2 regions of the Azotobacter chroococcum genome follow, and region 1 is predicted to be linked to the other one. Evidence: predicted binding sites of a transcription regulator. Region 1 holds the regulator's gene; the other holds the start of a gene.
The links. The regulator FliA, encoded in region 1, starts transcription of late flagellar genes. The targets are predictions, from matches to a motif close to CTAAAGTTTNNNNNNNNNNNGCCGNTAA.
Positions count from the first base shown of each region.

Region 2: topA (type I DNA topoisomerase) is a predicted target of FliA. The motif match lies at 4,207-4,234, and genes of this name have one in related genera.

Region 1 is NZ_CP011835.1:2,041,191-2,052,711, forward strand. Features, by position in the region: gene ACG10_RS09495 (methyl-accepting chemotaxis protein) at 1-1,165, shown strand, start outside; gene cheY (chemotaxis response regulator CheY) at 1,292-1,666, shown strand; gene cheZ (protein phosphatase CheZ) at 1,689-2,372, shown strand; gene flhB (flagellar biosynthesis protein FlhB) at 2,834-4,006, shown strand; gene flhA (flagellar biosynthesis protein FlhA) at 4,003-6,084, shown strand; gene flhF (flagellar biosynthesis protein FlhF) at 6,088-8,367, shown strand; gene ACG10_RS09525 (hypothetical protein) at 8,367-8,912, shown strand; gene ACG10_RS09530 (flagellar protein FlhE) at 8,909-9,343, shown strand; gene ACG10_RS09535 (RNA polymerase sigma factor FliA) at 9,527-10,222, shown strand; gene ACG10_RS09540 (PilZ domain-containing protein) at 10,299-11,521, shown strand, end outside.
Region 2 is NZ_CP011835.1:1,277,253-1,288,773, reverse strand. Features, by position in the region: gene lexA (transcriptional repressor LexA) at 1-28, shown strand, start outside; gene sulA (SOS-induced cell division inhibitor SulA) at 37-516, shown strand; gene ACG10_RS05955 (hypothetical protein) at 574-807, opposite strand; gene ACG10_RS05950 (DUF6586 family protein) at 900-1,424, opposite strand; gene topA (type I DNA topoisomerase) at 1,557-4,163, opposite strand; gene ACG10_RS05940 (DUF1653 domain-containing protein) at 4,430-4,666, opposite strand; gene fadA (acetyl-CoA C-acyltransferase FadA) at 4,759-5,934, opposite strand; gene fadB (fatty acid oxidation complex subunit alpha FadB) at 5,949-8,096, opposite strand; gene ACG10_RS05925 (MarR family winged helix-turn-helix transcriptional regulator) at 8,404-8,889, shown strand; gene ACG10_RS05920 (helix-turn-helix domain-containing protein) at 8,936-9,847, opposite strand; gene pobA (4-hydroxybenzoate 3-monooxygenase) at 10,014-11,198, shown strand; gene ACG10_RS05910 (integrating conjugative element protein) at 11,297-11,521, opposite strand, start outside.

The sequences.
Region 1 (11,521 bases):
CTATCACTCCAGCCTGATGACCTTCGCCATCATCGGCGGCATCTCCCTGGCTGTCGCCCTGTTCCTGATGCTGGCCCTGCGGGCGATGCTGATGGGCTTCGTGGTCCGTCCGGTGACCGAGGCGGTGGGATACGTGCAGCGCCTGGCGCGGGCGGACCTGTCGCAGCCGATCCCGGTGACCTCGGGCAACGAGATCGGCCAGTTGCTGGGCGCGCTGCGCGAGATGCAGGAGAGCCTGGTGCGGATCGTCGGCAGCGTGCGCGCCGGCAGCGGCTCGATCCTGGTCGGCTCGCAGCAGATCGCCGGCGGCAACGCCGACCTGTCCTCGCGCACCGAGCAGCAGGCCGCCTCGCTGGAGGAAACCGCGGCGAGCATGGAGGAGCTGACCGCGACGGTGAAGCAGAATGCCGACAACGCCCGCCAGGCCAGCGCGCTGGCCAACGACGCATCGGGCACCGCCGGGCAGGGCCGCGAAGTGGTCGGCCGGGTGGTGGAGACGATGCGCGAGATCAGCGACAGCTCGCAGCAGATCGCGCGGATCGTCGGGGTGATCGATTCGATCGCCTTCCAGACCAACATCCTGGCGCTGAACGCCTCGGTGGAGGCGGCGCGTGCCGGCGAGCAGGGCCGCGGCTTCGCGGTGGTGGCCGGCGAGGTGCGCAACCTGGCGGGGCGCTCGGCGGAGGCGGCGCGGGAGATCAAGGCGCTGATCGAGGCCTCGACCAAGCGGGTCGGCGACGGCTCGCAACTGGTGGAGCAGGCGGGCAAGACCATGGAGGAAGTGGTCAGGTCGGTGCACCGGGTGACCGACATCATCGACGAGATCTCGGCGGCCTCGCACGAGCAGAGCGAGGGCATCGGCCAGGTGAACACGGCGATCGCGCAGATGGACGAGGTGACGCAGCAGAACGCGGCGCTGGTGCAGGAGGCGTCGGCGGCGTCGGCCTCGCTGGCCGAGCAGGCGCGGCATCTGGAGGAGGCGGTGGCAGTGTTCCGGCTGAGTGCGGAACAGCAGCGTGAGCAGCCGCAGGAGGTTCGCGGGGAACGGCGCGCCGCTCCGCAGCCGGCGCAGGCCCGCAGGGCAGAGAAGCACCCGCTTTCGCCGGCGAAGGAGCGCGCCAGGCCGGCTGCGACCGTCGCCGAGGAGCAGTGGGAAGAGTTTTGAGTGGGGCGACCGCCCGACAGGTCGATGACGCAGGGGCGCTTTCCGCGCCCCGTTTTGCATGCCACGGCGGGTTTCGACGAACTGCCCGCCCTTGATCGCGAGAGGACCATAATGGCCGACAAGAACATGAGCATCCTGGTGGTGGACGACTTTCCGACCATGCGCCGGATCGTCCGCAGCCTGCTCAAGGAGCTGGGCTTCAACAACGTGGAGGAGGCCGAGGACGGCCAGGACGCGCTGAACAAGCTGCGCGGCGGCGGTTTCGAATTCGTGGTGTCGGACTGGAACATGCCCAACCTGGACGGCCTGGAGATGCTCAAGCAGATCCGCTCCGACGACGGGCTCAAGCACCTGCCGGTGCTGATGGTGACCGCCGAGGCGAAGAAGGAGAACATCATCGCCGCGGCGCAGGCGGGCGCCAATGGCTATGTGGTCAAGCCTTTCACCGCCGCGACCCTGGAGGAAAAACTGAACAAGATCTTCGAAAAACTGGGCAAATGAACGCGGGGGAGGAGGCAGGTCCATGAGCGCCAACGAGCTGAACGGGGCGGGTTGCACCGCCAACCCCGAGGATTTGATCCAGCGTATCGGCCAGCTGACCCGGATGTTGCGCGACAGCATGCGCGAACTGGGGCTGGACAAGGAGATCGAGAAGGCGGCCCAGGCGATCCCGGATGCGCGCGACCGTCTCGGCTACATCGCCGCGATGACCGAGCAGGCTGCCGACCGGGCGCTCAACGCCGTCGATCGTGCCCAGCCGATCCAGGACGAACTGGCCGAGGGCGCGAAGGCGCTGGACGAGCGCTGGCAGGCCTGGTTCGCCGATCCGCTGGAACTGGATCAGGCCAAGGCGCTGGTCAGCGACACCCGTGCCTATCTGGGCGCCGTGCCGCAACTGACCCAGGCGACCCAGAGCCAGTTGCTGGAAATCCTGATGGCCCAGGACTTCCAGGACCTGACCGGCCAGGTCATCAAGAAGATGATGGAAGTGATCCAGGAGATCGAGCACCAGCTGGTCCAGGTGCTGATCGACAGCGTGCCCGACGGCGACGAGCAGGCGGTCCTGAGGCGCCTGGCCGAGGCCGAGTGGGAGCCGGTCGACGATCACAAGAAGCTGCTCAACGGGCCGCAGATCAAGCCCACGCCGGGCGATGCGGTGGCCAACCAGGATCAGGTCGACGACCTGCTCGCGCAGCTCGGCTTCTGAGGCTCAGTCCTTTCAAGGTCGTTGCGTGAACTCCCCCGATAATCGATCGGGAGAAAGGCGCCGAAGCGTCCCCTGCAACGTGCCCACGCAGGAGCGTGGGCACGATCATCCCCGTCGTTTGATGGCTCCCACGCTTTTGCGTGGGAGCCCAGGGCCGGGCGCTCCGGCGCCGCAGGGGCCCCAGTGCCCCTGTGGCGCGCCCACGCGGAAGCGCGGGCAGATCAAAGTCTCGAAAAGCAAAAGACCTTGAAAGGATTGCTTCTGAGGTCCGCTGTCCCTGCCGCCGGGCGGTCTGCGCCTTTCGGCGCGGGCCGCACGCTTTCGCGGTACGCCGCTTGCCCGTGCCAATCGCCACATAAGCACGGCATTCGTCGTGCTGTTCGGGTGATGGCTATTCGGCATGGCCATGCAGAATGGCCGCCGTTCATCTGCACGAGTCGCCAGCGGCGCACCGGTGGGCCATGGCTGACGAGAGCAGCGATCAGGAAAAGACCGAAGCGGCGAGCCCGCGACGCCTGGAAAAAGCCCGGGAAGAGGGGCAGATCGCCCGTTCGCGCGAACTGACCACCTTCCTGCTGCTGCTGAGCGGCGTGGCGGCGCTCTGGGGGATGGGGGAGCTGCTCCATGAGCGGCTTTCACAGGTCATGGAGCAGGCCCTGCTGTTCGAGCGCGCCCAGGCCTTCGATGCGGCCCGCATGCTGGCGCGTTTCTGGGAACTCGGCGAGAGCACACTGTTCACGCTGCTGCCGCTGTTCCTGCTGATGGCGGTGATGGCCCTGGTCGCGCCCTCGCTGCTCGGCGGTCTGCTGGTTTCGGCCAAGGCGCTGCAGCCGCAGCTGGCCCGGCTCAATCCGCTCAAGGGCCTCAAGCGGATCTTCTCGACCCAGGCGCTGGCCGAACTCGGCAAGGCAATCGCCAAGACCGTCCTGGTTGGCTGGGTGGCGGTGTTCCTTCTGAGGAAATACATCGACGAGCTGATGGCGCTGTCCGGCATGCCGATCCAGCAGGCGCTGGCCGATGCCATGCGCCTGATCGCCCTGTCCTGTGGGTTGATCGTGCTGGCGCTGATCCTGGTGATCGTCCTGGACGTGCCCTACCAGCTGTGGAGCCATGCCAGGAAGCTGCGGATGAGCAAGGAGGAGCTGCGCCAGGAGCACAAGGAGTCGGAGGGCGATCCCCACGTCAAGGGGCGCATCCGCTCGCAACAGCAGGCCATGGCCCGCTCACGGATGATGAGCAAGGTGCCGACGGCCGACGTGATCGTCACCAACCCCACCCGTTTCGCCGTCGCGCTGAGCTACCAGGACGGGCAGATGAGCGCGCCGCGGGTGGTCGCCAAGGGCACCGACGCGGTGGCCGCGCGCATCCGCGAACTGGGCGGCGAGCACGGCGTGCCGCTGCTGGAGGCTGCGCCCCTGGCGCGGGCGCTCTACTACCACGTCGATCTCGACCGGGAAATCCCGGTCGAGCTGTACACCGCCGTGGCCGAGGTGCTGGCCTGGGCCTACCGCCTGCGGCGGATGCGCGAGGAGGGCGGCGAGATGCCGGAAACCCCGCGCGACCTGCCGGTGCCGGAAGGCATGGACGAGCGCACCCGGCGCGGCAAAGAATCCGAGGAATCGCAGACCCGATGAAAGCACTGACCGATCTACTGGGCCAAGGCTCCTGGCAGGGGCGGGCGGACCTCAAGCTGCTGGCCGGGCCGGTGCTGATCATCCTCATCCTGTCGATGATGATCCTGCCGCTGCCGCCCTTCGTCCTCGACCTGTTCTTCACCTTCAACATCGCCCTGGCGATCATGGTCCTGCTGGTGAGCATGCTCACCGAGAAGCCGCTGGACTTCGCCGCCTTCCCGGCAATTCTGCTGTTCACCACCCTGCTGCGCCTGTCGCTGAACGTCGCCTCCACCCGCGTGGTGCTGATGGAGGGCCACCAGGGCACCGGCGCCGCCGGCAAGGTGATCGAGGCCTTCGGCGAGTTCCTGGTCGGCGGCAATTTCGCCGTGGGCCTGGCGGTGTTCCTGATCCTGGTGATCATCAACTTCATGGTCATCACCAAGGGCGCCGGGCGCATCGCCGAGGTGGGTGCGCGCTTCACTCTCGACTCCATGCCCGGCAAGCAGATGGCCATCGACGCCGACCTGAATGCCGGCCTGATCGGCGAGACCGAGGCTCGCCAGCGGCGCCGCGAGGTGGCCCAGGAGGCGGAGTTCTACGGTTCGATGGACGGCGCCAGCAAGTTCGTCCGCGGCGACGCCATGGCCGGCATGGTGATCATGGCGGTGAACATCGTCGGCGGCCTGCTGATCGGCATGCTGCAGCACGACATGGCCTTCGCCGACGCCGCCCATACCTACGTCATGCTGACCATCGGCGACGGTCTGGTGGCGCAGATCCCGGCGCTGGTCATCTCCATCGCCGCCGGCGTCACCGTCTCGCGGGTGAATACCGAGCAGGACGTCGGCCAGCAGATGCTCGGCCAGCTGTTCAGCCGGCCGCAGGTGCTGATGCTGACCGCCGCGGTGATCGGCCTGCTCGGCCTGGTGCCGGGGATGCCCAACGTCGTCTTCCTGCTGTTCACCGCGCTGCTCGCCGGCCTCGGCTGGTGGCTGGGCAGGCGCGAGCAGGAGCGGCTGGTCGAGCAGGTGGTCAACGAGGTGCCGGTGGCCAGGATGGAGGCCCCGGAGGCCAGCTGGGACGACGTGCAGCTGGTCGATACCCTGGGGCTGGAAGTCGGCCACCGGCTGATTCCGCTGGTGGACAACCGCCAGCAGGGCGAGCTGCTGGCGCGGATCAAGAGCGTGCGCAAGAAGTTCGCCCAGGACATCGGCTTCCTGCCGCCGGTGGTGCACATCCGCGACAACCTGGAGCTGGGTCCGAACGCCTACCTGATCACCCTCAAGGGCGTGGAGATCGGCCGCGGCGAGATCCATCCGGGCAAGTGGCTGGCGATCGATCCCGGCCAGGTCAGCGGGCGCCTCGAGGGCGTCGCCACCACCGACCCGGCCTTCAACCTGCCGGCGACCTGGATCGATGCGAACCTGCGCGAGCACGGGCAGATCTACGGCTACACCGTGGTCGACGCCGGCACGGTCACCGCCACCCACCTCAACCACCTGCTGCACCGGCATGCCGGCGACCTGCTCGGACGCAGCGAGGTGCAACGCCTGCTGGACAAGCTCGGCGAGGAGAACAAGGCCCTGGTCGAGGAGGTGGTGCCCAAGCTGGTCCCGCTCAGCACCCTGCAGCGCATCCTGCAGGCCCTGCTGGAGGAGGACGTGTCGATCCGCGACATGCGGACCATCCTCGATGCCCTGGCCGAGCACGCCGCCGCCCATCCGGGCGATGTCCAGGAGCTGACCGCCCTGGTGCGCGTGGCGCTGGGCCGGGCCATCACCCAGCAGTGCTTCGGCAGCCGCAACGAACTGCACGTCATCGGTCTCGACCTGCAGCTGGAGCAGGTGCTCCTGCAGGCGGTGAACAACGGCGCCCTGGAGCCGGGGCTGGCCGACAACCTGATGCAGCAGACGGAAACCGCCCTGGCCCGTCAGGAGGCCAACGGCGAACCGCCGGTGCTGGTGGTGCCGCACCGGCTGCGCGCGCTGCTCTCGCGCTTCCTGCGCCGGCGCCTGCGCCACCTGGTGGTGATGTCCCTGGTGGAGCTGCCCGACGACCGCTCCCTGCGCGTGACCAGCCTGATCGGAGGGAAATGATCCATGAGCGTCAGACGTTTCGTCGCGGCCAGCAGCCGCGAGGCCATGCGCCAGGTGCGCGAGATTCTCGGCGAGGACGCCCTGATCCTGTCCAGCCGTCCCGTCGCCGAAGGCGTGGAAATCCTCGCCCTGGCCGAGGAGGAGCAGCAGGCCGTCCAGGCGGCCGCCGCCGTTCCCGCCGCGCCGGCAAGGCCGGCCGCCCCCGCGGACTATCGTCAGGTAGCCACTGCCGCCCAGACCGGGCGACCCGCCGCGCCTCTGCCTACAGCGGTGGACCTCGACTTCGCCGCCCTCGGTCAGCGTCTGCTCGGCGAGATGCAGGACATGCGCGCCTTGCTCGACCGGCGGATGCAGGCCCCGGCGGCGAGCGGCGGCTGTCGCGGGCCGCTGCGCCAGCGCCTGCTCGGCGCCGGTTTCGGGCCCTGCCTGAGCGACGAGATCCTCGCCGGCCTGCCGGGCGAGCTGGCCACCGGCTCCGCTGCGGCGCCCGCCCTGCAGGCCTGGCTGGAACGCCAGCTGGAGGCGCGCCTGCCGGTGCTCGAGGACGAGGCCGGCCTGCTCGACGAAGGCGGGGTGATCGCCCTGGTCGGTCCCACCGGGGTGGGCAAGACCACCACCGCCGCCAAGCTCGCGGCGCGCTACGTGATGCGCCATGGCCCCGGCCAGGTGGCGCTGATCAGCACCGACAGCTTCCGCATCGGCGCCCACGAACAACTGCGCATCTACGCCCGCCTGCTCGACGTCGAGGTGCACACGCTGGCCGCCGTCGCGCCGCTCGAGCCGCTGCTCGCCGGCCTGGCCGGCAAGCGCCTGATCATCATCGACACGGTCGGCATGAGCCAGCGCGACCGGCGGCTGCTGACCCAGATCAACCAGCTCGGCGCCGCCGGGCGCCCGGTGCGGCTGATGCTGCTGCTCAATGCCGCCTGCCACGGCGATACCCTGGAGGAGGTGGTCGGCACCTACCAGCGCGCCGCCCTGGCCGCCGGCACCCGGCTGCGCGACTGCATCGTCAGCAAGTGCGACGAGGCCGCGCGGCTCGGCCCGGTGCTGGACATCCTGATGCGCCACGGTCTGCGCCTGAACTACCTGTCCAGCGGCCAGCAGGTGCCGGAGGACCTGCAGGTGGCTGAGGCCAGGCCGCTGCTGCAGCAGGCACTGGCGGTCAGCCAGCCGTCGCCGTTCGTTTCCGACGGCGAGGCCGAGGGCACCGGACGGCGACTCGACAGCTGGGCCCGCGGCCTGTTCGGCCGTGGCCGCAGCCTGGCCGCCGCGTTCGAGACGCTGCGCCGCGAGCTGGACGGCTTCGCCCTGCTGGAGCGCGCCTGGCGCCTGGCCGCCCTGCCGGCCGGCGTGCAGGGAGAGCGGCTGGCCCGGCTGCTGGAGGCGTGCGACGGCGAATCCGTCGACGCCGGCGCACCACGACAACTGCTCTGGGGCGGCGGCAAGCCGGTGCCCGGCGCCACCTGGAACATGCCGCTGCTGAGCCTGGACCCGGAGGGCCGCCTGCAGCTGCGTCCCTGGCTGGCCCATCGGCTGCCGAGCGGGCACGAGCAGCGTCTGGACTGGGCCTTCGAGCGCCTCCGGGCGCGCCGGCATTTGCTGCCGGCGGCGCCGGAGAGCGGACTCCTGCAGGCTCTGGCGCGGCTGCGCAGCCCCTGGATCGGCGCCGCCAGGCCCGGCAACCGGGTCGAGTTCCAAGGCGAGCGTCACAGCCTGGCCCGGCTGGCCGCCGTCGCCGAAGCCCACGACAGCCTGCAGTTGCGGCACCGCGGCCGGCCGCTGTGGCTGGAGCTGCGCCATCTGCCGGTCCGCCTGCGTGCCGCCGGCGAACGCGCCGGAGAAGCGATGCCCTGGCCGGTCGAGGCCTGGTTCGGCACCCTGCGCGATGGCGACAGCGGCCAGCCGCTCGGCCAGCGCCACTGGCTGGCCTGGTCGCCGGAGCCGGGCCGCCGGGCGCTCGCCGAACAGGCCGACGGGGTGCGCCTGCTGCTGGCCTGCGACGATCTGCCGGCGCTGACCCTGCGTGCCTGGCAGGCCCTCGGCGAGGTCCAGGGAGCCTTGCAGACGGAGCTGCGGCTATTCCTCGCCGCCGCGCTGGCCGCCGGCGCCAGCCGCCTGGACCGCTCCGCCGAAGACTGGGCGATGGACCTGCGTGCCCGGCTGGCCGGCCTGGGCGGCGGGCGGCGTCTGCGCGGCCCGGCCCAGCAGCTCGATGCCCTGCTGCATCTGCTGGCGGCCGGCGATGCCTTCCGCCAGCTCGGCGGCGAGTTCGAGCCCTGATGGCTGCTGCAGAGGATGGCGACGGCTTCGGCCCGCTCGACCAGGCCGCCGGGCTGCGCCGCTGGGCGGAGCAGCAGGGGGCGGGCGGCGGGGAGCCGTCCGTCGCCGCGCTGTCCTCAGGGATTCCCGAGGCGCCGCGCCCGACCCTGATGGTGGTCGGCCTGCCGAGCGGTGCGCAGCGCCAGCGTCTGGAGCGGGTGCGCCAAACCCTGCAACGCTGGCAGGCCAACGGCCATGCCTGGGTCGGCGATCCGGCCCGCTGGCAGCTGGTCGCCCTGGACGAGGACAGTCCGCACCTGCACACCCTGGCCTGCCAGCAGCCGCGCTGGGCCCTCTGGGTCGAAGGCGATCCGGACGGCTTCCGCCGCGCCTATCGGTGCCTGCGCCGCCTGCGCGAGGGCGGCGGGCCGACCCGGCTGCTGGTGCTGCATCCGGGCTTCGCCTCGCACGCGGGGCTGCTCGACAACCTGCGTCAGGCTGCGGGCGCCTTCCTCGAGATCGAGTTGCTGCTGCTGGCCGAGCGGCCGGAAGGCCATCCGGTATGACACCGGGCAGCCGCGCAAGGGCATTCGGTTCATGCCTTCCGGGCGGGCTGCTGGTCATCCTGTCGCTGCTCCTGCCGCTCTCTTTGCCCGCTGCGGAGGCCGCACCGGGCAGCTGGCAGGCGCGGATTCCCGGCCTGCGCCTCGCGGTGCCCGGCCGGGAGCGCGCGTCCGTCCCCCTGCAGCCGCCGGACCTTGCCCGGCAGCGGCGCCTTGCCGGGGTGCGCTGGCGTTTCGAGCTTCCGGCCGGCGCGGCGGTCCGCGCCTGGCTCTGCCATCCGGAACGCTGCATCGAGCTGCCCCGCAGCCGGGGGCGCAGTTCCGCGCTGGCCGGGCTGGATGCCGGGCAGCCGCTGCAGTTCCGCTTTCGCCTGGCGCCGCGTGGCGAAGCGCAGCAGGTCGGGGCAATCGAGCTGCTCGTCGAATACCGCTGAGAGGAGCATCCGCCGGCCATTTCGCAAAGCCCGGAATAGCCCGTTTCCCCGGCGACTGTTCGGAGCTTTCAGGGCTCTTCCGCGAGGCGAAAATGCCAAGCGGAGAGCCTCCGTTCGGCCAGGACCGGCCCCGGCAGCGCCGGATGGGGACAGGCCGTCTTTCGTCAGCTCCAGGTCAGTGGAATGTATACGGCACAGGGCAAAATCAGACAGCGCGACCTGCTCGAGCAGCACCTGCCGCTGGTGCGCCGGCAGGCCCTGAACCTGCAGACCAGGCTTCCGCCCAGCGTCGAGCTGGACGACCTGATCCAGGCCGGCACCATCGGTCTGCTCGACGCCATGTCGCGCTACGATGCCGGGCAGGGCGCGAGTTTCGCCACTTTCGCCAGCCAGCGCATCCGCGGCGCGATGCTCGACGAGCTGCGCAGCCGCGACTGGGTGCCGCGCAGCGTGCGGCGCAATGCCCGGGCCCTGGAAGACGCCCTGCGTCAGCTCGAGCAGCGCCTCGGCCGGCCCGCCGAGGAGCGCGAGATCGCCGCGGCCATGGGGCTGGAGCTGGCCGAGTACCGGCAACTGCTGCTGGACAGCAACGGCAGCCAGCTGCTGGCCATCGACGAGCTGGGTGAGGACGAGGTGGACGCGATGAGCGTCGGTCACTACGCCTCGCCCTTCGCCGAGCTGGCCGAGGGGCGCGACATGGAGCGGCTGGTCAAGGCCATCGAGGCGCTTCCGGAGCGGGAGAAGCTGGTGCTCGGCCTGTATTACCAGGAAGACCTCAACCTCAAGGAAATCGGCGCCGTGCTGGGCGTCAGCGAATCGCGCGTCTGCCAGCTGCACAGCCAGGCGGTGGCCCGCCTGCGCAAGGGGCTGGCCGGATAGCCGCCGTATGCCGGCTCGTGGTGGCCGGCGCAAGGGCACAAGAACAGGGCGCCGAAGGGAGGACGCCGGGCAGATCATGAAAATGGCACAGACCGACGATGCCTATGCACGCATCGACAATCCAGACGAATGTCGCGCGTTGCTCGAGCAGTTGTGCGAGCGGGGTGGCGCCCAGCTGGAGGGGCTCGCGCCGGACAATTCGTCCGTGCCCGTCCTGCTGATGGAGGTCGTCGCCGGGAGGCGGCTGATCCTGGACCTGACCACGGTGCCCGCCGTGGCTGCCCATCTGGAGGCGGGACAGGCGTGGCGGCTCGCCGGCTGGGTGGCCGGAACCCAGTTGCGCAGCGCACCGCTGGGCATGTGGCAGCGGCTGGCCGTGGCGGGCCGCGTTCAACTGGCCTGTGCCTGGCCGGAATGGCTGGAGACCCGGCATCGGCGGAGTACTTTCCGCGCCAGGCTCAACACCCACATGGTGGTGGATGTGGAGGTGCAGATGGGCGCCGGCGACCGTCCCTTCCACGGGCGCCTGCGGGACCTGTCGCTGGGCGGCTGCCAGGTCGAGCTGCCGGCCAGCGCCGCCCCCGACCTGCAGGTCGGACAGGATCTGCAGCGGCTCGGTTTGCGCTTTCCCAATGGCCAGCAACTGGAGCTGCGGGGCCAGATCCGCCATCGGCGGCTCAATGCCGGCTGGCAGACGCTCCGCTTCGGCTGTGCCTTCGCCGCTCTGGGGGCCGCGGATGAGCGGCGGCTCTGGTTCTATGTGCGGGAGATCGAGCGGGAAAGCGCCCGCAGCGGCATGGATGGCGATCCTTCGCGCATGCCCTCGCCGCTGTTCGTGCCCGCGGGCGAGGCGGCGCCCGGCGTCCAGCGTCCGCACGGGCTGGATTACGCGACGCCGATGGCCCGGCGTCTGGCGCGCCTGGCGGTGTACCTCAACGGTCTGCTGGTGCAGTTGCAGCAGGGGAGCGAGATCGACCCGGCGCAGCTGTCCTGGCATTGCGACTTTCTGCTCGGTCTGCTGCACGAGGAGCGCGAGGCCGTGCTGTTCGCGGTGAATTGCCTGGTGGACGACCCGCCGCTGATCCAGCACTGCATCGCCGTGGCCACGCGCCTGAGCGACCTGGCCCGCAGTCGCGGCCTGCCGCCCGATCTGGTCAAGAGCATCTGCGCCTGCGCCCTGGTCCACGACCTGGGCAAGGGACTGCTGCCGCCGTCGCTGGTGCGCAGCGACTCCTTCGACGACGGGCAGCGTACGGCCTTCGCGCAGCATGTGCCGTTGCTGCGCGAGCGGCTGGTGCG
Region 2 (11,521 bases), 760 kb from region 1:
ATTGAGTGTCGGCGTGATACGCCGCTAGGAGGAACCATGCAGCTCCCGCTCCCGCAGCCGCTGAAACCCTCGCAGCTGATGCTGTTCGAGGCGGCCCCGGCCCGGCCACCGTTCCGCTGCACGAAGGACATGCCCGGATCGCCCCCGGCCCGGGAAGCGGAGCCCTTCAGCGAAGTCAGCCTGCGTGGTGGTGCCGACCAGTGCCTGTTCCTGCTCGCGCCCATGCTGCGCGAGCTGAGTCAGGGGAATGACGGGCGCTGGCTGACCCTGGTGGCGCCCCCCGCCAATCTGAGCCACGGCTGGCTGCGCGAGGCCGGCCTGAACCGCGAGCGGATTCTCCTGCTGCAACCCGCGCGGGAACAGGAGGCCAGCGAGCTGGTCTGCGAAGCCTTGCGCCTGGGACGCAGCCACACGGTGGTCAGCTGGCTGAGCCCGGTGAACCGGTCGACCCGGCAGCGCCTGCTCCAGGCTGCCCGGACCGGCCAGGCACAGAGCCTGAACATCCGCCTGGGCTGAAGCAACAAGCCCGGGACCCGGCCAGATGGTCGCCCATTTCCCCGGATGAAGCCGGATTCAGTGCAGAACCCGCGGCAGCTCATCGCTCTCGAAGTCGCCCTCGGCCAGGCGTCCGGCCATCTGCACCCCCACATTCAGCATGGCCTTGGCCACCTCGATGTGATGGCCCTGCAGAAAGCTCTTCGCGCTTTCGGAAAAGTCGAGGATGACCAGCTCCTCTTCGTCATCGGCGCGACGCAAGGCGATGCGCCCGTCGGGCAGTTCGACAATTTCGAGAAAGGACGTAGGCATGGGGTTCTGCTCTTGGGGAAGGCCGGACATTGTAATGTAACAGTCGGCCCCGGGCACCCCTGGATGGGCCGCCTCGCCCCTCCCCTGCCGGGTCAGCACTCGGTCAGGGACTCGCGAAAGCGCAGCGCCAGTTCCTTGAGCGACTGCCGCCACTGCTCCAGCTGCGCGGCGCTCAAGGCCGGCGCCTCTTCCTCCTCGTCCAGGCTGACCGCCTCGATCAGCGGCAGCCGAGGATCGACCTTGACCTTCTTCGCTGCCTGCGGCGGCTGGAACAGCCGGGCGTATTCGGCCAGCAGCTGCGCCAGCCAGGTTTCCGGCTGGCCGGCCAGCTCCACCAGCTCCGCCAATTCCGGACTGGGCGCCGCGCTCAACAGCTCGGCATTCAGGAAGCGCCCGACCTGCGGCGCTCCGGCCTCGGGCAGGCGATAGAAACCGGCGATCTCATGGCACAGCCCCAGCAGGGCGCCATGCAGGTGGAAGAGCGCCGCCTCGCGCTCCGCCATGGCCTGCGCCTGGGCATTCAGCGCCCGGCCTTCCTCCGCCTGGCGCAGGGAGGTCAGCGCCAGGCCGGCGAAATAGAGCTTCTGGTTGGTACGGGTATACAGCTCGTGGGCCATGACGGCGCCCTCCGGTTCGAGACAGCCACTATACCGGGCCGGGGTGCAAGTATGGACCCGCCGCACGGACGGCACCCTTCGTCTCCGACGGCGGGTGCCCTGCAGGCGGGAAAACGCGGCGAACGGCGTGGATCAGCGCTTGTCCTCGACCACCCAGCGGCCGTCCTGGTAGAAGGCGCGCCAGCCGCTGGGCTTGCCCTCGACCTCGCTCTGCACGTACTGCTCCTTGCTCTTGCGGCTGTAGCGGATCACCGCCGGGCGGCCTTCCGGGTCCTTGGCCGGAGCATCCAGCAGGAAGTGGTACTTCGGGTCGATCTCGTCCCGGTGCGGGAGCAGCTCCAGGACCAGCGGCGCGCGGGTCTCGCGGTTCTTCGGGAACTGGCTGGCGGCGAGGAACAGGCCGGAGGCGCCGTCGCGCAGCACATAGACGTCGTCGACCTTCTCGCAGCGCAGCTCCGGCATCTTCACCGCATCCATCTTCGGCGGCGCCGGCTCGCCGCTCTTCAGCAGCTTGCGGGTGTTCTTGCAGGCGGCGTTGGTACAGCCGAAGAACTTGCCGAAGCGGCCGGTCTTGAGCTGCATCTGGCTGCCACACTTGTCGCACTCCAGGCTCGGGCCCTCGTAGCCCTTGATCCGGTACTGGCCTTCCTCGATCTCGTACCCGGAGCAGTCCGGATTGTTGCCGCAGATGTGCAGCTTGTGCTGCTCGTCGAGCAGATAGGCGTCCATCGCCGTGCCGCACTTCGGACAGCGGCGCTTGTTGCGCAGCAGCAGCGACTCGGACTCGCCCTCGTCGTCCGCGGCGATCTCGTCGCCCGGGATCAGGTTGATGGTCGACTTGCAGCGCTCCTTGGGCGGCAGGCTGTAGCCCGAGCAACCGAGGAACACGCCGGTCGAGGCAGTGCGGATCATCATCGGCCGGCCGCATTCACGGCAGGGAATGTCGGTCAGGGTCGGCTGGTTGGCGCGCATGCCCGCCTCGCTGGACTCGGCGATGTCCAGCTTCTTCCTGAAGTCGCCGTAGAACTCGTCGAGCAGGTGCTTCCAGTCGCGCTCGCCCTGAGCCACGTCGTCCAGATGCTCCTCCATGCTGGCGGTGAAGCCGTAGTCCATCAGGTTGGCGAAACTCTCGGCGAGGCGCTCGGTGACGATGTCGCCCATCTTCTCGGAATGGAAGCGGCGGTTCTGCAGGGTCACGTAGCCGCGCTCCTGGATGGTGGAGATGATCGCCGCGTAGGTGGAGGGCCGGCCGATCCCGCGCTTTTCCATCTCCTTGACCAGGCTGGCCTCGCTGTAGCGCGCCGGCGGCTTGGTGAAGTGCTGGCTGGGGTCGAGCTTGAGCAGGTCGAGGCCCTCGCCCTCGGCCATGTCCGGCAGTACGTCGTCTTCACCGGGCTTGGCCAGCTGCGGCAGCACGCGGGTGTAGCCGTCGAACTTGAGGATGCGGCCCTTGGCGCGCAGCTCGAAGGCGCCGGCCTGGACGCTGACGCTGGTCGACAGATATTCGGCCGGCGGCATCTGGCAGGCGACGAACTGGCGCCAGATCAGCTCGTAGAGCCGCTCGGCGTCGCGCTCCATGCCGGACAGCTGGGTCGGCTGCAGGTTGACGTCGGAGGGGCGGATCGCCTCGTGGGCCTCCTGGGCGCCCTCCTTGCTGGTGTAGAGATTGGGCTGTGCGGGCAGGTACTGCGCGCCGAACTCGCCTTCGATGAAACCGCGCGCCATCTCCAGGGCATCGGCCGAGAGGTTGGTCGAGTCGGTCCGCATGTAGGTGATGTAGCCGGCCTCGTACAGGCGCTGGGCCATCATCATGGTCTTCTTCACCGAGAAGCCCAGACGGTTGCTCGCCGCCTGCTGCAGGGTCGAGGTGATGAAGGGCGCCGAGGGCTTGCTGCGGGTCGGCTTGTCCTCGCGCTTGGCCACCCGGTAGCTGGAGGCCTTGAGCTTCTCCAGCGCGGCCAGCGCCTGGGCCTCGTTGAGCGGGCGGAAGCCCTCGCCGTTCTCCCTGGCCATCTCGAAGCGCACCTGGGCGCCCTTGGCGGTGCCCAGGTCGGCATGGATCTCCCAGAACTCCTCGGGGATGAAGGCGCGGATCTCCCGCTCGCGCTCGGCGATCAGCTTCACCGCCACCGATTGCACGCGGCCGGCGGACAGCCCGCGGGCGATCTTCTGCCAGAGCAGCGGCGAAACCATGTAGCCGACCACCCGGTCGAGGAAGCGCCGCGCCTGCTGCGCATTGACCCGGTTGATGTCCAGCTCGCCCGGCTGGGCGAAGGCCTCCTGGATCGCCTTCTTGGTGATCTCGTTGAACACCACGCGCTTGTAGCGGCTGTCGTCGCCGCCGATGGACTCGCGCAGGTGCCAGGCGATGGCCTCCCCCTCGCGGTCCAGGTCGGTGGCCAGATAGATGGTGTCGGCTTCCTGGGCCAGGCGGCGCAGTTCGTCGACCACCTTCTCCTTGCCCGGCAGGATCTCGTAGTGGGCCTTCCAGCCGTGTTCGGGATCGACCCCCATGCGCGCGAACAGCTGTCGCTTGGCCTTCTCCTTGGGCGACAGCGCCGGCGCCTCGGCCGTGCTCTTGCCACGCTTGGCCGGCTCCCTGGCGGTACTGGCCGAGCCGCTGGTGGGCAGGTCACGGATATGGCCGATGCTCGACTTCACCACGTACTGGCTGCCCAGGTACTTGTTGATGGTCTTGGCCTTGGCCGGGGATTCCACGATGACCAGCGATTTACCCATGGATCGGAGTATTCCTAATTCGAGAGATGAAAGCGGGGAGCGTCTATCGGCCCGCCGAGCCGGTGCTTGAGCAAGTCCGGCCGAGGGAGATTCCGAGACAAGGCGCTGTGACGGGTCATAGCCAGGCTATGGCGAGGAGCGGCAACGCAGTATCAGGGCCTCGGATGCCGAAAGTGATTCAACCAACCGACCGCAAGGCTCTAGCTCGGCGCTATATATAGTGGCCGCCGATGTGCGGTCAAGGGCGGCACGGCCGTACTTGTGGCCTACATGGCCGGAAAAGTCGCGCTTTCCGCTCGAATCAAAGCAAAGCGCGGCATCTGGCGACCGTCAACTTCGACGTTGTCGGCGAACATCGCCAGCGGCCGGACCCACAGCCCGAAATCGCCGTACAGGGCCTGGTAGAGCACCAGCTCCTCCTCGGTCTCGGAGTGCCGGACCACGCCGAGCACACGGTATTCGGCGCCCTTGTAATGCCGGTAGAGACCAGGTTGCACGGTCATGGCGTTCTCCAGGTAGGGTGGATGCACCGAAGAGACGCGGGACAGCGGGAGCGGGGCACAAGGCCCCGTCCCCGCAAGTGCCACGCAGGGCGTCAGACCCGCTCGAAGACGGTGGCGATGCCCTGGCCGAGACCGATGCACATGGTCGCCAGCCCCAGGGTGCCGCCCTTCTGGCGCATGATGTTCAGCAGAGTGCCGGAAATCCGCACCCCGGAGCAGCCGAAGGGATGGCCCAGGGCGATCGCACCGCCGTGCAGGTTGACCTTGTCGTCCAGCGCATCGAGCAGCTTGAGGTCCTTGAGCACCGGAATGGCCTGGGCGGCGAAGGCTTCGTTGAGCTCGACGAAGTCGATGTCGGCCATGGAGAGCCCGGCCCGCGCCAGCGCCTTCTGGGTGGCCGGCACCGGACCGTAGCCCATGATCGACGGATCGACCCCGACCACTGCCATGGCGCGCACCACGGCCAGCGGCTGGAGGCCCAGGTCGCGGGCGCGCTGGCCGGACATGACGATCATGCAGGAGGCGCCGTCGGTGATCTGCGAGGAGCTGCCCGCGGTGACGGTGCCGCTCTTCGGGTTGAACACCGGCTTGAGCTTGGCCAGCCCCTCCAGGGTGGTGTCCGGGCGAATCGTCTCGTCCTGCTCGAAGACCCGCAGCAGGCCGTGCTCGTCGTGGCCCTCGGTCGGCACGATCTCCTCGGCGAAGTGGCCCTCGAGCGTGGCGCGATGCGCCCGCTGGTGCGAGCGCAGGGCGAAGGTGTCCTGCTGCTCGCGGCTCACGCCGTGCATCATGGCCAGCATCTCGGCGGTCAGGCCCATCATCCCGGCAGCCTTGGCCACCTGCAAGGACAGCCGCGGATTCGGATCGACCCCGTGGGTCATCGGCAGGTGCCCCATGTGCTCGACGCCACCGACCACGAACACCTCGCCGTTGCCGGTCTGGATCGCCTGCACCGCGCTGTGCAGCGCGCTCATCGAAGAGCCGCACAGGCGGTTGACGGTCTGCGCGCCGCTGCTGTGCGGAATCGGGGTCAGCAGCGCGGCCATGCGCGCGATGTTCCAGCCCTGCTCCAGGGTCTGGTTGACGCAGCCCCAGATCACATCCTCGACTTCCGCCGGGTCGATCTGCGGGTTGCGCTCGAGCAGTTGGGTGATGAGATGCGCCGAAAGGTTCTCGGCGCGGGTGTGGCGGTGCATGCCGCCCTTGGAACGACCCATCGGGGTACGGGCGAAGTCGACGATGACCGCGTCTTTCGGATTCAGACTCATGACTCGGCTCCCCCTCAGGCAAAGAACGTCTGGCCCTGACGGGCCATGTCGCGCAGTTTTTCGGTCGGTTGGTAGAGCGGCCCCAGGTCGGCGTGGCGGTCAGCCAGCTCGACGAAACGGGCGACGCCCAGGGCGTCGAGGTAGCGCAGCGCACCGCCGCGGAAGGGCGGGAAGCCGATGCCGTAGATCAGGCCCATGTCCGCCTCGGCGGCCGACTCGACGACGCCCTCCTCCAGGCAGCGCACCGTCTCCAGGCACAGCGGCAGCATCAGGCGGTTGATGATCTCCTCGTCGTCCAGCTCGCGCGTCTCGCGCACCAGCGGGCGGAGCAGCTCGGCCACCTGCGGGTCCTCCAGCTTCTTCGGCTTGGGACTGCCGTCGCGCTCGTAGGCGTAGAAGCCGGCGCCGCTCTTCTGGCCCAGGCGCCCGGCGCGCAGCAGCACGTCGATGGCGGTGTCGCCCTCCTCCTTCATCCGCTCGGGATAGCCCTCGGCGAGCACGTTGCGCGCATGCACCGCCGTGTCGATGCCGACCACGTCGAGCAGGTAGGCCGGCCCCATCGGCCAGCCGAACGCCTCCATCACCCGGTCGATGCGCTGGAAGTCGATGCCGGCGGCCAACAGCCGGGTGAACCCGGAGAGGTAGGGAAAGAGCACGCGGTTGACCAGGAAGCCCGGGCAGTCGTTGACCACGATCGGGGTCTTGCCCATCTTGCGCGCGTAGGCGACGGTGGTGGCGATGGTCTGCTCGCTGGTGCGCTCGCCGCGGATCACCTCGACCAGCGGCATCAGCGGCACCGGGTTGAAGAAGTGCATGCCGCAGAAGCGCTCCGGATGCTCGAGCGAGCCGGCCAGCCGGCTGATGGAGATGGTCGAGGTGTTGGAGGCGATCACCGAATCCTCCCTCACCTGGGCCTCCACCTCGGCAAGCACCGCCTGCTTGACCTCGAGCTTCTCGACCACCGCCTCGATGACCAGGTCGACCTGGCCGAAATCGCCGTAGGACAGGGTCGGGCGGATGCCATTGAGCACCTCGGCCATCTGCCGCACCGTCATCCGTCCCTTCTCCACCCGCTTGCCGAGCTGCTTGTCGGCCTCGGCCAGGCCCAGGCGGATGGACTCCTCGCGGATGTCCTTCATCAGGATCGGCGTGCCCTTGAGCGCCGACTGGTAGGCGATGCCGCCACCCATGATGCCCGCACCGAGCACCGCCGCCAGCTTCACCTCGCGGGCGTTCTTGTCGTATTTCCTGGCCCTGCGCTTGAGCTCCTGCTCGTTGAGGAACAACCCGACCAGGCTCTGCGCCACCGAGGTGGCGGCCAGCTTGACGAAGCCGCCGACCTCGATCTCCAGGGCGGCCTCGCGGCCGGAGTTGGCGGCCTTCTGGATGGTCTTCACCGCGGCCAGGGGCGCCGGGTAGTGCGGGCCGGCCTGGGCGGCCACGTAGGCCTTGGCGCTCTCGAAGGCCATCATCTGCTCGATGTTGCCGAGCTTGAGCGGCTCCAGCTTCGGCTGGCGGCGGCTCTGGAAATCCAGCTCGCCGGCGGCGGCCCGGCGCACCAGGTCGAGGGCCGCCTCGCGCAGCCGCTCGTCGGCGACCACGGCATCCACCGCGCCGACCTTCAGTGCCTCGGCGGCGCCGTTCTCCTTGCCGGCGGCGATCCACTCGATGGCGTTGTCGCTGCCGATCAGCCGCGGCAGGCGAACGGTGCCGCCGAAGCCCGGGTTGATTCCCAGCTTGACCTCCGGCAGGCCCACCCTGGCCGACTCGGCCATCACCCGGAAGTCGCAGGCCAGACACATCTCGAAGCCGCCGCCGAGGGCCATGCCGTTGATCGCGACCACGGTCGGCACCGGCAGGTCCTCGAAGTCCGAGAAGATCCGGTTGATCTCCAGGCACCAGCCGCGCAGCTCCTCCTCGGGCGCGCGGAACAGCTCGAGGAATTCGGTGACGTCGGCGCCGACGATGAACATGCTCTTGGCGCTGGTGACCAGCACGCCCTTGAGCGAGGCCTCCGCCCGCAGCGCGTCCACCGCCTGGCGGAACTCGTTCAGGGTGAGGCGGTTGAACTTGTTGACGGAGTCGCCCTCGAGGTCGAACTGCATCTCGACGATGCCATCCCCCAGGGCCTGGACCCGGATGGCTTTCCCTTTATAGATCATCGACTGATTCTCCCAATAGAAGCTGCACTGGCCACGTCGGCCGGCCGCGCATCACGCGAACCGCCGCAGCCGGATCGCTTGCGGACAGCGTTGCCCGGCGCTGGTTTCAGGATAGTTGCGCGGCCCGGGAGCCGGCCATCGGACATTCTTACGACAACGAACCGTCGACGGCGGGCCATGGCTGCATTCAGCACCCGAGCGCCCCTTTGGGCAAGAGGTGGCACGCGGGAAAGATTGCCTCTGGATAGTTTCCGCCGGGCATTGCAGAATTTTTATGCAGATTAACTAATCGGAACCGCACATCCCCATGCCCCGCAAGTCCAGCCCCACCCCGGCCGCCGATCCGCAGGCCGCCGCCCAGCCCGCTGACGGCCCGCTGGACGCCTCCCTCGACGAGCTGATCGGCTATGCCCTGCGCCGCGCCCAGCTCAAGGTCTTCCAGCATCTGGTCAGCCGCCTCGGCGCCTTCGACCTGCGTCCGGCGCAGTTCACCGCCCTGGCGATCATCCAGCAGAACGCCGGCCTGATGCAGGCCGACCTGGCCCGCGCGCTGGCCATCGAGCCACCGCAGGCGGTGGTCCTGTTGAACAAGCTGGAAAGCCGCGGACTGGCGGTGCGGGTGCGCTGCAAGCCGGACAAGCGCTCCTACGGCATCTTTCTCAGCAAGGCCGGCGAAACGCTGCTCAAACAGCTGCGCGAGGTGGCCGCGCAGAGCGACCTGGACGCCACCGCGGCGCTCAGCGCCGAGGAGCGCCAGCAACTGATCGGGCTGCTGCACAAGATCTACCGCTGAATCCGCCCGGCGCAGCCTGGAAGCGCCGCGCCGTCTTGCTCCCTCCTCACCCTTCATCGTCCTGATTCGGCAACGACGTACTGCCGGCAACCGCCGTCTGGCGGAAGGCCTTCGGCGACTGTCCGGCGAGGCGGCGAAAGAACCGCGAGAAGTACGCCGGATCGTTGAAGCCGAGCGCATCGGAAAGCTCGTTGACGGTCATGGCGGTGTAGATCAGGTTGCGCTTGGCCTCCAAGAGCAGGCGCTGGTGGATCACCTGCAGGGCGCTCTGCCCGACCAGCTGGCGGCACAGGCTGTTGAGGTGGACGCCGGAGAGCCCGACGCGGTGCGCGAACTCGTCCACCGGCAGGTGCTCGCGGTAGTGCTGCTCGACCAGCCGCATGAAGCGCGCCAGGTACTGGCGACTGCGCTCGCTGGCGCCGAGCGGGGCGGCGCGGCGACGCTCGCGGCGGCCGAGCCAGACCATCAGCAGGTTGACCAGCGACTGCAGCTGCAGCTCGCGCCCCGGCTCGTGCCCCCGGTACTCGCGAAAGAGCGTCTCGAACAGCAGATCGAGCCAGGCGCGGTCCGTGCCAGCCGGATGGCAGGCGAAGCCACCCTGAACTCCGAGGCTGTGCCCCAGCAGCTCCTCCAGATGCGCCACCAGAGGAGCGGCCAGGGTCAGCACGTAGCCCTGGATGTCCTCGGAGAAGCGGAAGCCGTGCACGCAGAGCGGCGGCACCACCTGGATCGCCGCCTCGGCCAGGCGCAGGCGCTGGTTCTCCACCTCAGCCAGCGCCTCGCCCTCCTGGACGTAGAGCAGCTGGAACAGGTCGGCATGGCGGTGCGGCTTGATCTCCCAGTGATGCAGGCTGCTGCGTTGCGCAATCGACTCGCAGTGCAGCAGGTCCGGCGTCGGCCAGGCCAGCGCTTCCCCGTACAGCTTGAACACCGGGATATCGGGCGCGATCGACTTCATGGGGCGCGAACTCCTCTCGCTCGATAACCGAACGGATAATCCAAAAGTACCGGTAATACTGCCTAAATCACCTTATTTTCGCGAATCCATTGAACAAAAATGCAGAGGCCTTCAGCGAAGCCGGCCCTGCACAGGCTGGCCGGCCCCAACCAGAGAGACAATAAGAATGAAGACTCAAGTGGCAATCATCGGCGCCGGTCCGTCCGGCCTGCTCCTCGGCCAGCTGCTGCACAAGGCCGGCATCGACAACGTGATCCTCGAACGTCACACCCCCGACTACGTACTCGGCCGCATCCGTGCCGGCGTGCTCGAGCAGGGCGTGGTCGACCTGCTGCGCGAGGCCGGCGTGGCCGAGCGCATAGACCGCGAAGGCCTGGTCCACGAAGGCATCGAGCTGGTCTGCTCGGGCCGGCGCATCCGCCTGGACCTCAAGGGGCTGTCCGGCGGCAAGACGGTGATGGTCTACGGCCAGACCGAAGTCACCCGCGACCTGATGGACGCACGCCAGGCCAGCGGCGCGCCGATCGTCTACGAGGCGGAGAACGTGCAGTTGTACGGCCTCAAGGACGGAACGCCCTACGTCACCTATGAGAAGGACGGCCAGACCCAGCGCATCGACTGCGACTACATCGCCGGCTGCGACGGCTTCCACGGCGTGTCGCGCAAGACCATCCCGGCCGAGGTGCTGTCGCATTACGAGCGCGTCTATCCGTTCGGCTGGCTCGGCCTGCTGTCCGACACGCCGCCGGTCCACGAGGAGCTGATCTATGCGCACACCGACCTGGGCTTCGTGCTCTGCAGCCAGCGCTCGACGACGCGCAGCCGCTACTACCTGCAGGTGCCGCTGAGCGAGAAGGTCGAGGACTGGTCCGACGAGCGCTTCTGGAACGAACTCAAGCGCCGCCTGCCGGGCGACGTGGCGAACAGGCTGGTCACCGGGCCGTCGCTGGAGAAGAGCATCGCGCCGCTGCGCAGCTACGTGGTCGAGCCCATGCAGTACGGCCGGCTGTTCCTGGTCGGCGATGCGGCGCACATCGTCCCGCCGACCGGCGCCAAGGGCCTGAACCTGGCCGGCAGCGACGTCTGCTACCTGTTCCGCATCCTGGACAAGGTCTACCGGGAAGGCCGCACCGACCTGCTGGAGAAGTATTCCGAGCTGGCCCTGCGCCGGGTCTGGAAGGGCGAGCGCTTCAGCTGGTTCATGACCAACCTGCTGCACGACTTCGCCGGCAGCGACGCCTTCGACAGGCGCATGCAGCTGGCCGACCGCGAGTACTTTCTCAACTCCGAAGCGGGCCGCGTGACCATCGCAGAGAACTACGTCGGCCTGCCCTACGAAGAGGTCGCCTGAGTCCGGCACATCGAAGAAGCCGCCCCGCTCGACAGGGAAAGCCCCCTGCCGGGCGGGGCGATTCGCCGTTCAGCCGGCCAGGGCATCGGAGACCATGGTCATTGTTCGATGTAGGTGGAGGTGACCAGCACCGGGTAATGGGAAAACCCCAGCAGAGCCGCCAGGTCGTCGCCGGTCACCGGGATCAGCCGCAGTCCCTCCGCCAGCCGGCGCAATTCCGCAAGGCCCGCAGGCGAAGCGACGTTCACCACCAGACCGAGCGCGTTCAGACGCCGCAACCGGTCCCGCCGCAGCCTCAGCCAGCTCTTGGACAGGCTGTCATC